Linked DNA regions of Novosphingobium sp. G106. The protein of the gene in region 1 binds, or shares a complex with, the protein of each later gene. Links are inferred from orthologs where the notes say so. Each region holds a gene or a part of one and is shown on either strand. Other genes may lie near its edges.

Evidence for each region. The genes of interacting proteins can lie anywhere in the genome.
Region 2: the proteins of KRR38_RS34335 (region 1) and trxA are in contact, whole or in part, in an NMR structure (PDB 2IPA), measured with the Bacillus subtilis proteins. The link is inferred for Novosphingobium sp. G106 from one-to-one orthologs.

Annotation. Positions count from the first base shown.
Region 1 is NZ_JAHOOZ010000004.1:103,012-110,972, reverse strand. Bases 4,402-7,299 are described here. They hold KRR38_RS34335 (arsenate reductase ArsC), read left to right. Parts: upstream 4,402-5,535; coding sequence 5,536-6,063; downstream 6,064-7,299. Other genes in these bases: arsB (ACR3 family arsenite efflux transporter), read left to right, coding at 6,491-7,299; arsC (arsenate reductase (glutaredoxin)), read left to right, coding at 6,063-6,494; KRR38_RS34340 (helix-turn-helix transcriptional regulator), read left to right, coding at 5,192-5,524; KRR38_RS34345 (MFS transporter), read left to right, coding at 4,402-5,057. Outside these bases: KRR38_RS34355 (hypothetical protein), read left to right, coding at 1-726; KRR38_RS36850 (efflux RND transporter permease subunit), read left to right, coding at 2,245-3,852; more of KRR38_RS34345, read left to right, coding at 3,849-4,401; more of arsB, read left to right, coding at 7,300-7,567; arsenical resistance protein ArsH, read left to right, coding at 7,867-7,961. UniProt on the Bacillus subtilis protein: Catalyzes the reduction of arsenate [As(V)] to arsenite [As(III)]. In vitro, can dephosphorylate para-nitrophenyl phosphate (pNPP).
Region 2 is NZ_JAHOOZ010000001.1:1,074,410-1,078,084, reverse strand. The notes cover bases 955-3,675. They hold trxA (thioredoxin), read right to left. Parts: upstream 2,615-3,675; coding sequence 2,294-2,614; downstream 955-2,293. Other genes in these bases: addA (double-strand break repair helicase AddA), read right to left, coding at 2,694-3,675; KRR38_RS05055 (inositol monophosphatase family protein), read left to right, coding at 1,497-2,297; argJ (bifunctional glutamate N-acetyltransferase/amino-acid acetyltransferase ArgJ), read left to right, coding at 955-1,486. Outside these bases: KRR38_RS05065 (energy transducer TonB), read right to left, coding at 1-134; more of argJ, read left to right, coding at 260-954. UniProt on the Bacillus subtilis protein: Participates in various redox reactions through the reversible oxidation of its active center dithiol to a disulfide and catalyzes dithiol-disulfide exchange reactions.

The DNA of each region.
Region 1 (7,961 bases):
GGCGCTGCTCAGGTTTCCGCTGCACAAGCGCGCGCGAGCGCCTCCAAAGCAAGCCTTGCCCGCACCCGCCTCTTGTACGCGGATGCGCAGAACGCTTCCCTAGCGCAGCTTCAGGCGGCGCAGGCGACCTATGCTGCGGACCAGGCTGGCGCCAATGCGGCGCATGTCCAGGCCGAAACTGCGCTTGCCAGCGCGCGCCAGGAATTCGGACCGGCACTGAGGCCAGGCTCCGCGCTGGTGGATGCGATCGTCAGCCGCCGGTCCCTACTGCTGCAGGTGGCGTTGCCGCCTGACGCCGGAACGCCACCACCGACGTTGATCGTCGAAGGAGACGGCGGCGTTCGCGTTCCCGCACGGCTGGTTGGTGCCGCCGCACGCGCCGATCCGCGCGTGCCGGGTCGGGGAGCGTATTATGTCGTTCCCGGGACAAGCGGTCTGGTGCCTGGGATGAGCGTCACTGCTCAACTCGCAACCGGCGCCAATAGTCAGGGAACGACCATAGCCGCGGCAGCAGTCGTGAACTGGCAGGGCAAGACCTGGATCTATCGTCGCCGCCCGGATGGCGCATTTGTTCGGGTGCCGGTCTCCACCGAGCAACGCGACGCGGCGGGCAACTATATCGTCCACGATCTGCCCCCCGGGACGCGGGCTGCAATCCAGGGCGCGCAACTTCTTCTTTCCGAGGAGCTACGCAGCCAGGCGCCGACCGAGAGCGACGGGGATTGAGCGTGGAGCATTCAAAAGGACCGCAAGCCGCCCTGATCGGCTTTGCCGTACGTTTCCGCGGCATCGTGGTCGCGCTCGCTTGCCTGCTCGTAGCTTATGGCGTGCTGAGCTTGCAGCGCGCCGAATATGGCGTCTATCCCGAGTTCGCGCCGCCCCAGGTCGGTATCCAGACCGAGGCTCCCGGCCTTTCCCCTGAACAGGTCGAGCTGCTCGTCACACGGCCAATAGAATCAGTCGTGGCAGGCCTGCCGGGCGTCCAATCTGTCCGCTCGAACTCGATCCAGGGACTGTCGGCGATTACCCTGATGTTCGCTCCCGGCAGTGACATCTATCTCGATCGGCAGCTCGCCTCTGAACGGCTCGCATCGGTGGCCCAGTCGCTGCCACAGGGAGTCGCCGCACCAGTGCTGACGCCACTGACGACATCGACCAGCACGGTTCTCATCTTCGGATTGACCTCGGATCGTCAGTCGCTGATGGCGCTTCACACCACGGCGGAATGGACGATCCGTCGCAGCCTGCTCGCGGTGCCCGGCGTCGCCGACGCGGTGGTGTTCGGCGGTGAGACCCGCTCGATCCAGATACAGCTCCATCCCGACCGGCTACGGCGCTACGGCGTTGCGACCAACGACGTGCTCGCGGCCGCCCGGAACGCGACCGGACTGCGCGGCGCCGGCGTGATCGACACACGAAACCAGCGGATCGTTCTTGAGAGCAAGGGTCAGATCCTCGACCCGCGTGACCTCGCTGGGACGGTGATCTCTTCAGCGCCAACCGGACGCGTGACGCTCGGCGATGTGGCCGATGTGGTCGAAGCGCCCGAGCCGCCGATCGGTGCAGCCGCGATAATGGGCAAACCCGGCGTCATGATCACGGTGAGCCAACAATTTGGTGCTGACACGCTGACGGTTACGCGGGCGGTCGACGCTGCGCTGGCGGATCTGCGGCCGGCCCTGACGGAACAGGGTATTACCCTGCAGGACAATCTATTCCGCCCCGCCAACTTCATCGGTACGGCCCTTACGAACATCCAGCACTCGCTGGTGCTCGGTGGCATCCTCGTGGTCGTCGTCCTCTCCCTGTTCCTGTTCAACCTGCGCACAGCCGCGATCGCCTGCACCGCCATCCCTCTGTCGCTGCTGACAGCGACTTTGCTGCTGTCGCGCTTCGGCATCACCTTGAACACGATGACATTAGGCGGTCTCGCCATCGCGATCGGCGAGGTGGTTGATGACGCGGTCATCGGTGTCGAGAATATTGTTCGGCGGTTGCGCGAGAACCGGGCGCTGGATGCGCCCCGCCCAAGAGCGAGCGTCGTGATCGACGCTGTGTTCGAAGTGCGCAGCGCAGTTGTCTATGCGACGCTGGCGGTCATTCTCGTCTTCCTTCCGGTCATCGCGCTGTCGGGGCTTGCCGGACGGCTCTTCGCGCCGCTTGGAATCGCCTATATCCTCGCCGTGCTCGCCTCGTTGCTGGTCGCGCTCACCGTCACCCCTGCGCTCGGCATGATGTGGCTGTCTGGCCAGCATCACGAGATGGACGATCCCCCCCGTCGCCCGATTCAGCCGCAAGCGCTACGAAGCGCTGCTCGCACCAATCATCGCGCGCACGAAGCCTGTCATCATCGCGGCAACCGTCCTTATCCTTATCGGCTGTTCGGCGCTCCCGTTCTTCTCGACAAGCTTCATCCCGGAACTAAAGGAGGGGCATTTCATCCTCCACATGTCAGCGGCACCCGGTACGTCACTCGACCAGTCGCTCGAACTCGGCGCGCGCGTCACCAAAGCACTACGCCGCATTCCCGAAATCCGCTCGGTCGCGCAGCGTGTCGGCCGCGCACAGAAATCCGATGATATCTGGGGTCCGCATTATAGCGAGTTCGACATCGACCTCGTGCCGCTTGGCGGCGAGGAAAGCGAAGCTGTCCAGGCAAGGATCAACCGGACGCTCAGCGGTTTCGCTGGCGCCAATATGTCGCTGAAGACCTTCCTGACCGAACGTGTCGAGGAGACTCTGTCCGGCACGACCGCCCCGGTCGCGGTCAACGTCTTCGGCGATGATCTTGACGTCCTCGACGCGAAGGCTGCGCAGATCGCCGGCATCCTGAACGGCATTCCCCATGCCGGCAATGTCCAGTTGCTAACCCCGCCCGGGCTGCCACAGCTCGGGATCAAGCTGCGGCCTGCCGACCTTCAGCGCTGGGGGCTGAATCCGGTCGAGGTGCTGGACGCGATCCGGACCGCTTATCAAGGCGACATTGTCGGTCAGACCTATGAGGGCGACCGCGCGTTCAACGTGATCGCTCTGGTCGATCGGGCCAGCCGCGACGATCCGTCGAGCATCGGCACGCTACCGATCCGGACGCCGGGCGGCACGTTCGTGCCCTTGCGGCAACTGGCCGACATCGTGCCCTCGTCTGGACGCTATCAGGTCCGCCATGAGGGAGCGCGCCGCGTGCAGACCGTGACCGCCAACGTGGCTGACAGTGATATCGCCGCCTTCGTCGCAACCGCCAAAGCGCGCATCGCTAGCGGAATAAAGCTCCCTGCCGGAACCTATGTCACCTTCGCCGGGACCGCCCAGGCCCAGGCCGACGCCCGTCGCGATCTTCTCATCAACACGCTGATCGCGGCCATAGGCATCATATTGCTGCTGTCGGTCGTGACTCGCAATTGGCGCAATCTCCTGCTGGTGCTCGCCAACCTTCCTTTCGCCATGGTCGGCGGCGTGGTGGCGGTGCTGCTCACCGGCGGGCAATTATCGCTCGGTGCGCTGATCGGGTTCGTGACACTTGCCGGCATTACGCTACGCAATTCGATCATGATGATTTCGCACTTCGAACATCTGGTCGCGATCGACGGCCGCGACTGGAACGCAGCCACGGCGATCGACGGTGCGAGTGACCGGCTGGTGCCGATCGTCATGACATCGCTCGTCACCGCGCTCGGGCTGCTCCCGCTCGCGGTCGGCATGGGCGATCCCGGTCGCGAAGTCGAAGGCCCGATGGCGGTCGTCATCCTTGGCGGCCTGATGACATCGATGGTACTCAACCTGCTGGTGCTGCCGACGCTGGCGCTCGCCTTTGGACGGTTCGGCCGAGAGCAGAACAAGATGGCTCAGGCATGAAGCCACTCGTCACGGCAGTGCCCCGCACGGTCTGGATGCTGGGGTTCGTCAGCCTGTTCATGGACCTGTCGTCCGAGATCATCCATGCGCTACTGCCGCTGTTTCTCACGACGACGCTCGGTGTTAGCGTTGCCGTCGTCGGCGCGATCGACGGTGTTGCCGAAGCGACCGCCTCGATCACAAAGGTGTTTTCGGGCTATGTTTCGGACCGTGTCGGCAAGCGTCGCCCGCTGATCCTGATCGGCTATGGGCTCGCAGCGCTGACCAAGCCGCTGTTCGCGCTCGCCGGGACCGCGCCGGTCGTGCTCGGCGCGCGCTTTGCCGATCGGATCGGCAAGGGATTACGCGGCGCCCCGCGAGATGCACTGGTCGCCGATGTCACGCCGCCCGAGATTCGAGGCAAAGCGTTCGGGCTACGTCAGTCGCTCGACACGATTGGCGCATTCGTAGGTCCGTTGCTTGCCGTTGGCCTGATGGTCGTTTTCACCAACGACATCCGGTCGGTTTTCTGGTTTGCGACCATTCCCGCGGGCATTGCAGTGTTGCTCGTGGTTGTGGGTGTCGATGATGCCAAGCCCCATAGCAGCAGTGCTCCGGCTCGGTCGCCGATCCGTTTTGGTGATCTCGGGCGACTGGCGCGCCCGTTCTGGGAATTGGTCGCCGTCGGCGTTGTCTTCACGCTCGCGCGGTTCAGCGAGGCTTTTCTGATCCTGAAGGCAAATGCGGAAGGCTTGCCGCTTGCGCTGGCGCCGCTGGTGCTTGTTGCCATGAATATCGTTTACGCATTGGGCGCCTATCCGGCCGGAAAACTATCCGATCGCGTGTCGGCGCGCGCCATTCTCGCGGCGGGCATGATCTGTCTGATACTCGCCGACCTGGCGCTGGCAATGTTGCACGGGATCAGAGGGGCATTTGTCGGAATCGGCTTGTGGGGAGCCCATATGGCGCTGACGCAGGGGCTGTTCGCCAAGCTCGTTGCAGACAATGCGGCGCCGGAACTCCGTGGTTCGGCCTACGGGCTGTTCAATCTCGCGACCGGGCTCACAATGCTGTTTGCAAGCCTCATCGCGGGACTCGTTTGGGATAGGTTCGGCGCCGATGCGACGTTCCTCGTCGGCGGGGCCTTCGCGCTCCTCGCGATGGTTCTGCTTTTTGTTCGGCGGCCTCCCATCGCACACGGGCAGAATCATCCTGGCGGGCTGTGAGATTCGCTTAATGAACGGTGTTGGTTGCTCGTCGAGTGATCGCAAGGTCCGCACATGGACGCCCGACCACCACTGACGAGCGATCAAGGCAAATGCCTCCTCGACAATATCCTAATATCTACTATCGTGGATATATGGATAGTGATTCGGCCATCGCAGCCTTGGGCGCCCTCGCACAGGGCACACGCCTCGACGCTTTTCGTCTTCTGGTTCGGCACGAGCCGGACGGACTGGCTGCGGGCGAGGTCGCGCGGGCGCTCGATGTGCCGCAGAACACCATGTCGGTGCATCTCGCTACGCTGGCGCGCGCCGGACTGATCAACGCGGAACGGCGCAGCCGCATCATCAACTATCGCGCCGATCTCGACCAGTTGAAGGCGCTGACCCTGTTCCTCGTCAAGGATTGCTGCGGCGGCAAGGCGGAGTTGTGCGAACCGCTGATCGCCGAACTCGTCCCCTGCTGCTGATGGAGTCCGTCATGTCCGATCGCATCTTCAATGTTCTTTTCCTGTGTACCGGCAACTCGGCCCGCTCGATCCTGGCGGAAAGCGCGCTCAACAAGTTGGGCGACGGGCGCTTCCGCGCCTTTTCGGCCGGCAGCTTTCCCAAGGATGCCGTCAACCCGGACGCCATCGCCGTGCTTGAGCGGATCGAGTATCCGACCGAAGGCCTGCGCTCGAAGAGCTGGGAGGAGTTTTCCGGTGCCGACGCACCGGTCATGGATTTCGTGTTCACGGTCTGCGACGACGCGGCGGGCGAGACCTGTCCGATCTGGCCGGGCCATCCGATGACGGCGCACTGGGGCATCGAGGATCCAAGTCACGTCCAGGGCACGCCGGTGGAACGCGAGCGGGCATTTGTCACGGCGCTCCGCTACCTTGAGAACCGCATCAAGCTGTTCATTGCCTTGCCGTTCGATCGGCTCGACGCCTTGGCACTGCGCGCGCATGTCCGCGAGATCGGGCATGGCGAAGGTGCGAGCAGCCGCCGCGGGGATGCTGCCTGATGCTCGCCGACATCGTGATTTACCACAATCCCGAGTGCGGCACCTCGCGCAACACGATGGCGATGATCCGCAATGCGGGGATCGAGCCGCATGTCGTCGAGTATCTGAAGACGCCGCCGTCGCGGCCGATGCTGGTGTCACTCATCGAACGCATGGGGATCAGCCCCCGCGCGCTGCTGCGCGAGAAGGGGACACCTTTCGCGGAGTTGGGTCTGGGTGATTCATCGCTCAGCGACAACCGGCTCATCGATGCGATGATGGAGCATCCGATCCTGATCAACCGGCCGATCGTGGTCTCGCCGCTCGGGGTGAAGCTCTGCCGCCCTTCCGAAGAGGTGCTCGACCTGCTGCCAAGCGAACAGCGCGGGGCATTCACGAAGGAAGACGGCGAGCGCGTCGTCGATGACAGCGGCCAGCGGGTCGCGTCATGAACGCCACCGCTGTTGAAGCGTTGGCGCCGGCCAAGCCGGCGATCAGCACATTCGAGCGCTATCTCAGCGTCTGGGTGGCGCTGTGCATCCTGGTCGGCATCGCGCTCGGCTACGCGCTGCCCGGCCTGTTCGCGGTGATTGCATCCGCTGAGGTCGCCAGGGTCAATCTCGTGGTCGCCGTGCTGATCTGGCTGATGGTCATCCCAATGCTGCTCAAGATCGATCTCGGCGCGCTCGGATCGGTCAGGCAGCACTGGAAGGGCGTCGGGGTGACGCTGTTCATCAACTGGGCGGTGAAACCGCTCTCGATGGCGCTGCTCGGCACGCTGTTCCTGGGTTGGCTGTTTCGGCCGCTCCTGCCGGCCGCCGATGTCAACTCCTATATCGCCGGCCTGATCCTGCTGGCCGCTGCACCCTGCACCGCGATGGTGTTCGTCTGGTCCAACCTCTGCGACGGCGAGCCCACCTATACCCTGAGCCAGGTCGCGCTGAACGACATCATCATGGTGTTCGCCTTCGCGCCCTTGGTGGGCCTGCTGCTCGGCGTCGCGTCCGTCACCGTCCCATGGGAAACGCTGCTGATCTCGGTGCTGCTCTACATCGTGGTGCCGGTGATCGTCGCGCAACTAATCCGCCGCGCGGTGCTCTCATCGGGCGGGCAGTCCGCACTTGACCGGCTGCTGGCGCGGCTAGGTCCGGTGTCGCTGGTCGCGCTGCTGACGACGCTCGTCCTGCTGTTCGGCTTCCAGGGAGAAGCGATCATCGCCCATCCGCTGGTCATTGCGCTGATCGCGGTGCCGATCCTCATCCAGGTCTATTTCAACGCCGGGCTCGCCTATTGGCTGAGCCGCCGGTTCGGTGTCGCCTGGTGCGTGGCCGCGCCGGCGGCACTGATCGGCGCCTCAAACTTCTTCGAACTGGCGGTCGCTGCCGCGATCAGTCTGTTCGGGCTCAACTCGGGCGCGGCACTGGCGACCGTGGTAGGTGTGCTTGTCGAGGTTCCGGTCATGCTGTCGGTCGTCAGGATCGTGAAGGCGACGCGGCCCTGGTACGAGCAACGTGTGCCGGCATGATTGGCTCTGGCCGCATCGAAGGCTATGGGCATGACCGGCTGCTGCGATCCCTGGTTGTAAAGCCTGAGCGACGTGGAACCGGTTTGGGTGCTGCCATGCTTGGCGCGATCGAGCGAGCGGTAACCGGTAAGGGGGGTCGCTGCCCTCTATCTGCTTACCACCACGGCTGAACCGTTCTTCCGGCGGCACGGCTATGAAACCGCTAAACGCGCCGCCGTGCCGGCCGTCATCGCCCCGTCAGCCGAGTTTCGAACGCTCTGCCCGGCGAGCGCTGCCCTTCTCTTCAAGTGGATTGCCTGATGTCGCGTCTTCGTACCCTTGCCGACCCCGATTACATGCCGGCGCTAGACCGCGACGTGGTTCGTCTTCATCTCGCGGCAGGCCTCGGCGCGCT
Region 2 (3,675 bases), on another replicon or contig:
TCCGTGGGATAGTCGTTGGTCGTGACCCAACGGCCGGGACTGCCGATCGGCTGGGCGCCACGCGGCGGGGCGGCCGCCGCAGGAGTGAGTCCCGTGACCGCAACAACGATCAGAAGCGAGCGTGTAAAGGGCATGCGCCTTGCTGCCTCGAACTCGGCACTAGGTAAAGCCGGCGACTTCCGAAACCGCCACCAGATTGGCGCCATGTCGCTTGCGCAGACGATTGCCCAATTCCCCGATTGCGCATAATCGCCGAGCCATGTCCGACGCAATTTCCCCGCTCGCCACGCCCTTCCCCGCACTGCCTGCCATTGCCGGCGTGACGCCGCGCATCGCCCGCGCCGGTTACAAGGACTGGGGCCGCTGCGACCTGACCTATGTCGAACTGGACGAAGGCACGGCTGTCGCGGGCGTGTTCACCAGGAATGTCTGCTGCTCGTCCGAGGTCGAACTGGGGCGCGAGCAGGCCGTGCTCGGGCGCGCACGGGCACTGGTGGTCAATGCCGGCAATTCCAACGCCTTCACCGGCTATCGTGGGCGCGAGGCTGTCGAGCAAGTCATGGGGCAGGTTGCCGGGCACTTGGGCTGCGAACCCAGCGAGGTGTTCGTTTCCTCGACCGGGGTGATCGGCGTGCCGCTGCCCAAGGACAAGGCGCGCGCGGGCGTGGAGGCTGCGCTGACTGCCGAGCCCTGCTCGTGGGAAGACGCCGCCAAGACGATCGGTACGACCGATACCTTCGCCAAGGGCGCGACCGCTTCGGCGATCGTCGGCGGCCAGCGGGTCGAATTCGCCGCGATCATCAAGGGCAGCGGCATGATCGCGCCCGACATGGCGACGATGCTCGGCTACGTGTTCACCGACGCCGCGGTCGAACCCGCCTTCCTCCGGGAGTGCCTTTCGGCCGCGAACCTCAGGACCTTCAGTTGCATCACCGTCGATAGCGACACGTCGACCAGCGATACCGTGCTGGCCTTCGCCACGGGCAAGGCAGGCAATGCCCCCCTCGCCTCGTTCGACGACCCCGGCGCCGATGCCTTCGCCGCGGCGCTGGAGGACGTCTGCCGCCAGCTCTCACATCTCGTGGTCAAGGATGGCGAAGGCGCGCAGAAGTTCATCCAGATCACCGTATCGGGCGCAGTCAGCGACGAGAGCGCGCGGCGGGTCGGCTTGGCCATAGCCAACTCACCGCTGGTCAAGACCGCGATCGCCGGCGAGGACGCCAACTGGGGCCGCGTCGTCATGGCCGTTGGCAAGGCCGGCGAGCCGGCCGATCGCGACAAGCTGTCGATCGGTTTCGGCGGCACCTGGGCGGCGAAGGACGGGCAACCGCTGGCCGACTACGACGAGGCTCCGGTCGCCGCGCATCTCAAGGGCCGCGAGGTGACGATCGAGGTCGATCTCGGGCTCGGCGAAGGCCGCGCGACGGTGTGGACCTGCGACCTGACGCACGGCTACATCTCGATCAACGCCGACTATCGTAGCTGAGGAGGCGCTCGTGACTCAGGCCCTGACCCAGGCCGTCGCCGCGGTGATGCGCGATGCAGCCGCCCGTGCGATCATGCCGCATTACCAGACGCTGACCGCCAGCCAGATCAAGGACAAGGCGGCCGACGACCTCGTCACGGTGGCCGATACCGAGAGCGAGGCGATCCTTTCGGAAGGCCTCGCCAGGCTGCTGCCTGAAGCGACGATCGTCGGCGAGGAAGCGGTAGCCGCTGATCCCAGCCTTATGGGCAAGCTCGGCGACGCCCTGTGCTGGATCGTCGATCCGATCGACGGCACCAACAACTACGCCGCGGGCAAACCGCCCTTCGGCATTCTGATCGCGCTGGCCGAGGCGGGCGAGACTGTCGCCGGGTGGATCTACGATCCGCTGAAGGACAGGCTCTGCCACGCGCACCGTGGCCAGGGCGCCTTTATCGGTGATGAGAGAGTAACGGCGCGCATCACGGGCGCCGAGCCGCCGATCGCGGCGATCTCGCTGGTTTTCGCCGACCCCGAGAAGCGCATCGCGCTCAAGACGCAGATCGCGCCGCATTACAGCCTGGTCGACATCCCGCGCTGCGCAGCCGAGCAGTATCCGCGGCTCGTGCTGGGTGAGAACGACGTCTCGATCTTCGAGCGGACCTTGGCCTGGGATCACGCGACGGGCGTGCTGTTCGTCAACGAGGCTGGCGGCAAGGCGGCACGCCCCGATGGTACGCCCTATCGCGTCGACGAGGATCGCAAGGGCCTGCTCGGCGCGGCAAGCCCGGCCCTGTGGGACCAGCTCGCCGCGCGCATGAGCGCGATTTAGAGGACGCTTTCCAGCCAGCCCTTGAGCTGGCTCTTCGGCGCGGCACCGAGCTTCTGGGCGACGGGCTTGCCGTCCTTGAACAGCACCATCAGCGGGATCGACTGGACGCCGATCTGGCCAGGAATGGTCTGGTTCTCCATGATGTCCATCTTGGCGATGGTCACCTTGCCTTCGAGTTCCTCGGCGATCTCTTCGAGCGCCGGGGCGATCATCTTGCACGGGCCGCACCAGTCGGCCCAGAAATCGACCAGCACCGGCGTGCTCGATTCGAGCACATCGGCGGAAAAGCTGGCGTCGGTCACGGCTTTGGTCGGCATGAGGGTAAACTCCTGGATAAACTATTGGTCTGCAATCTAGGGGCGCGCGCCGCGATCGCAACGGCAGCGGCGAAAAGCTTTACTCCGCTGCCAGCAAGGCCTGCTTGTGCTGCGCCAGAACCTCCGCCGGAAGCGCGATCAGTCGCGGCGCAGCGGTGTAGAGCAATGCCGCCTCGACACTGCGTCCCGGATAGGCCGCTTCGAGCGCCGCGACATAAGCGGCCATCTGCCGCAGGCTGGCCACGGGCACTTCGGCAAGGCTTGCCGGCGGCCGCCGCGCGGTCTTGAAATCGACAAGCCGGATGCGACCAGGCTCGATCAGCAGGCGGTCTATCGTACCCGATACCACCTGCCCGCCGACCAGCGCGGCGATCGGCACTTCGGCCAGGCCTGCGGATGCGAACAGGCCGCGCCATTCGTCGTTCGACAGAACCCCGAGCACCGAAGCGAGCAGGTCATCCTGCTGCGCCGGATCGAGTTCGGCCGCGTTGCGCGCCAGCCAGCGACTCCCCGCTGCAGCGCGATCATCGGGCGCGACTTCGGGCAATCGTTCGAGCAGCTTGTGGATCAGCACGCCGCGCCGCGCGGCTTCGCTGCCCGCGCCCGGCGGGTAGGGCGGATCGGACGAGACGTCCTCGCCCAGCGACGACGGCGCGAGCGGGCGCGACGGGCGCGGTTCGGCCGGCGGCGGCGCGGCGAGCCAGCGCGGCAGCGGTTCGGGCAAAGGCAATTGCGCGGACACCGGCTTGGCCTCGCCCGCCAGCGGCGCCAGCGCGCCCCATTCGAGCCGCGCCGACCAGACCCCATCCTCGATCCAGTCGTCGGCGCCGAACAACAGGCGGAGCTGCGCGTACCAGCTCGTCTCGGCCGGCTCCTTCTCACGCGCCGACAGCGCCCCGCCGATGAACAACGCCTCCTCCGCACGCGTCATAGCGACATAGAGCAGCCGCCAGTGTTCCTGCGCCTCGGCCTCCTCGACCGCGGCGTGATGCTCGGCGATGCGCCCGACGCGTTCCTCCTTGCGCAGGCTGGGCAGCGGGATCTTGCGCTCGACCTCATGC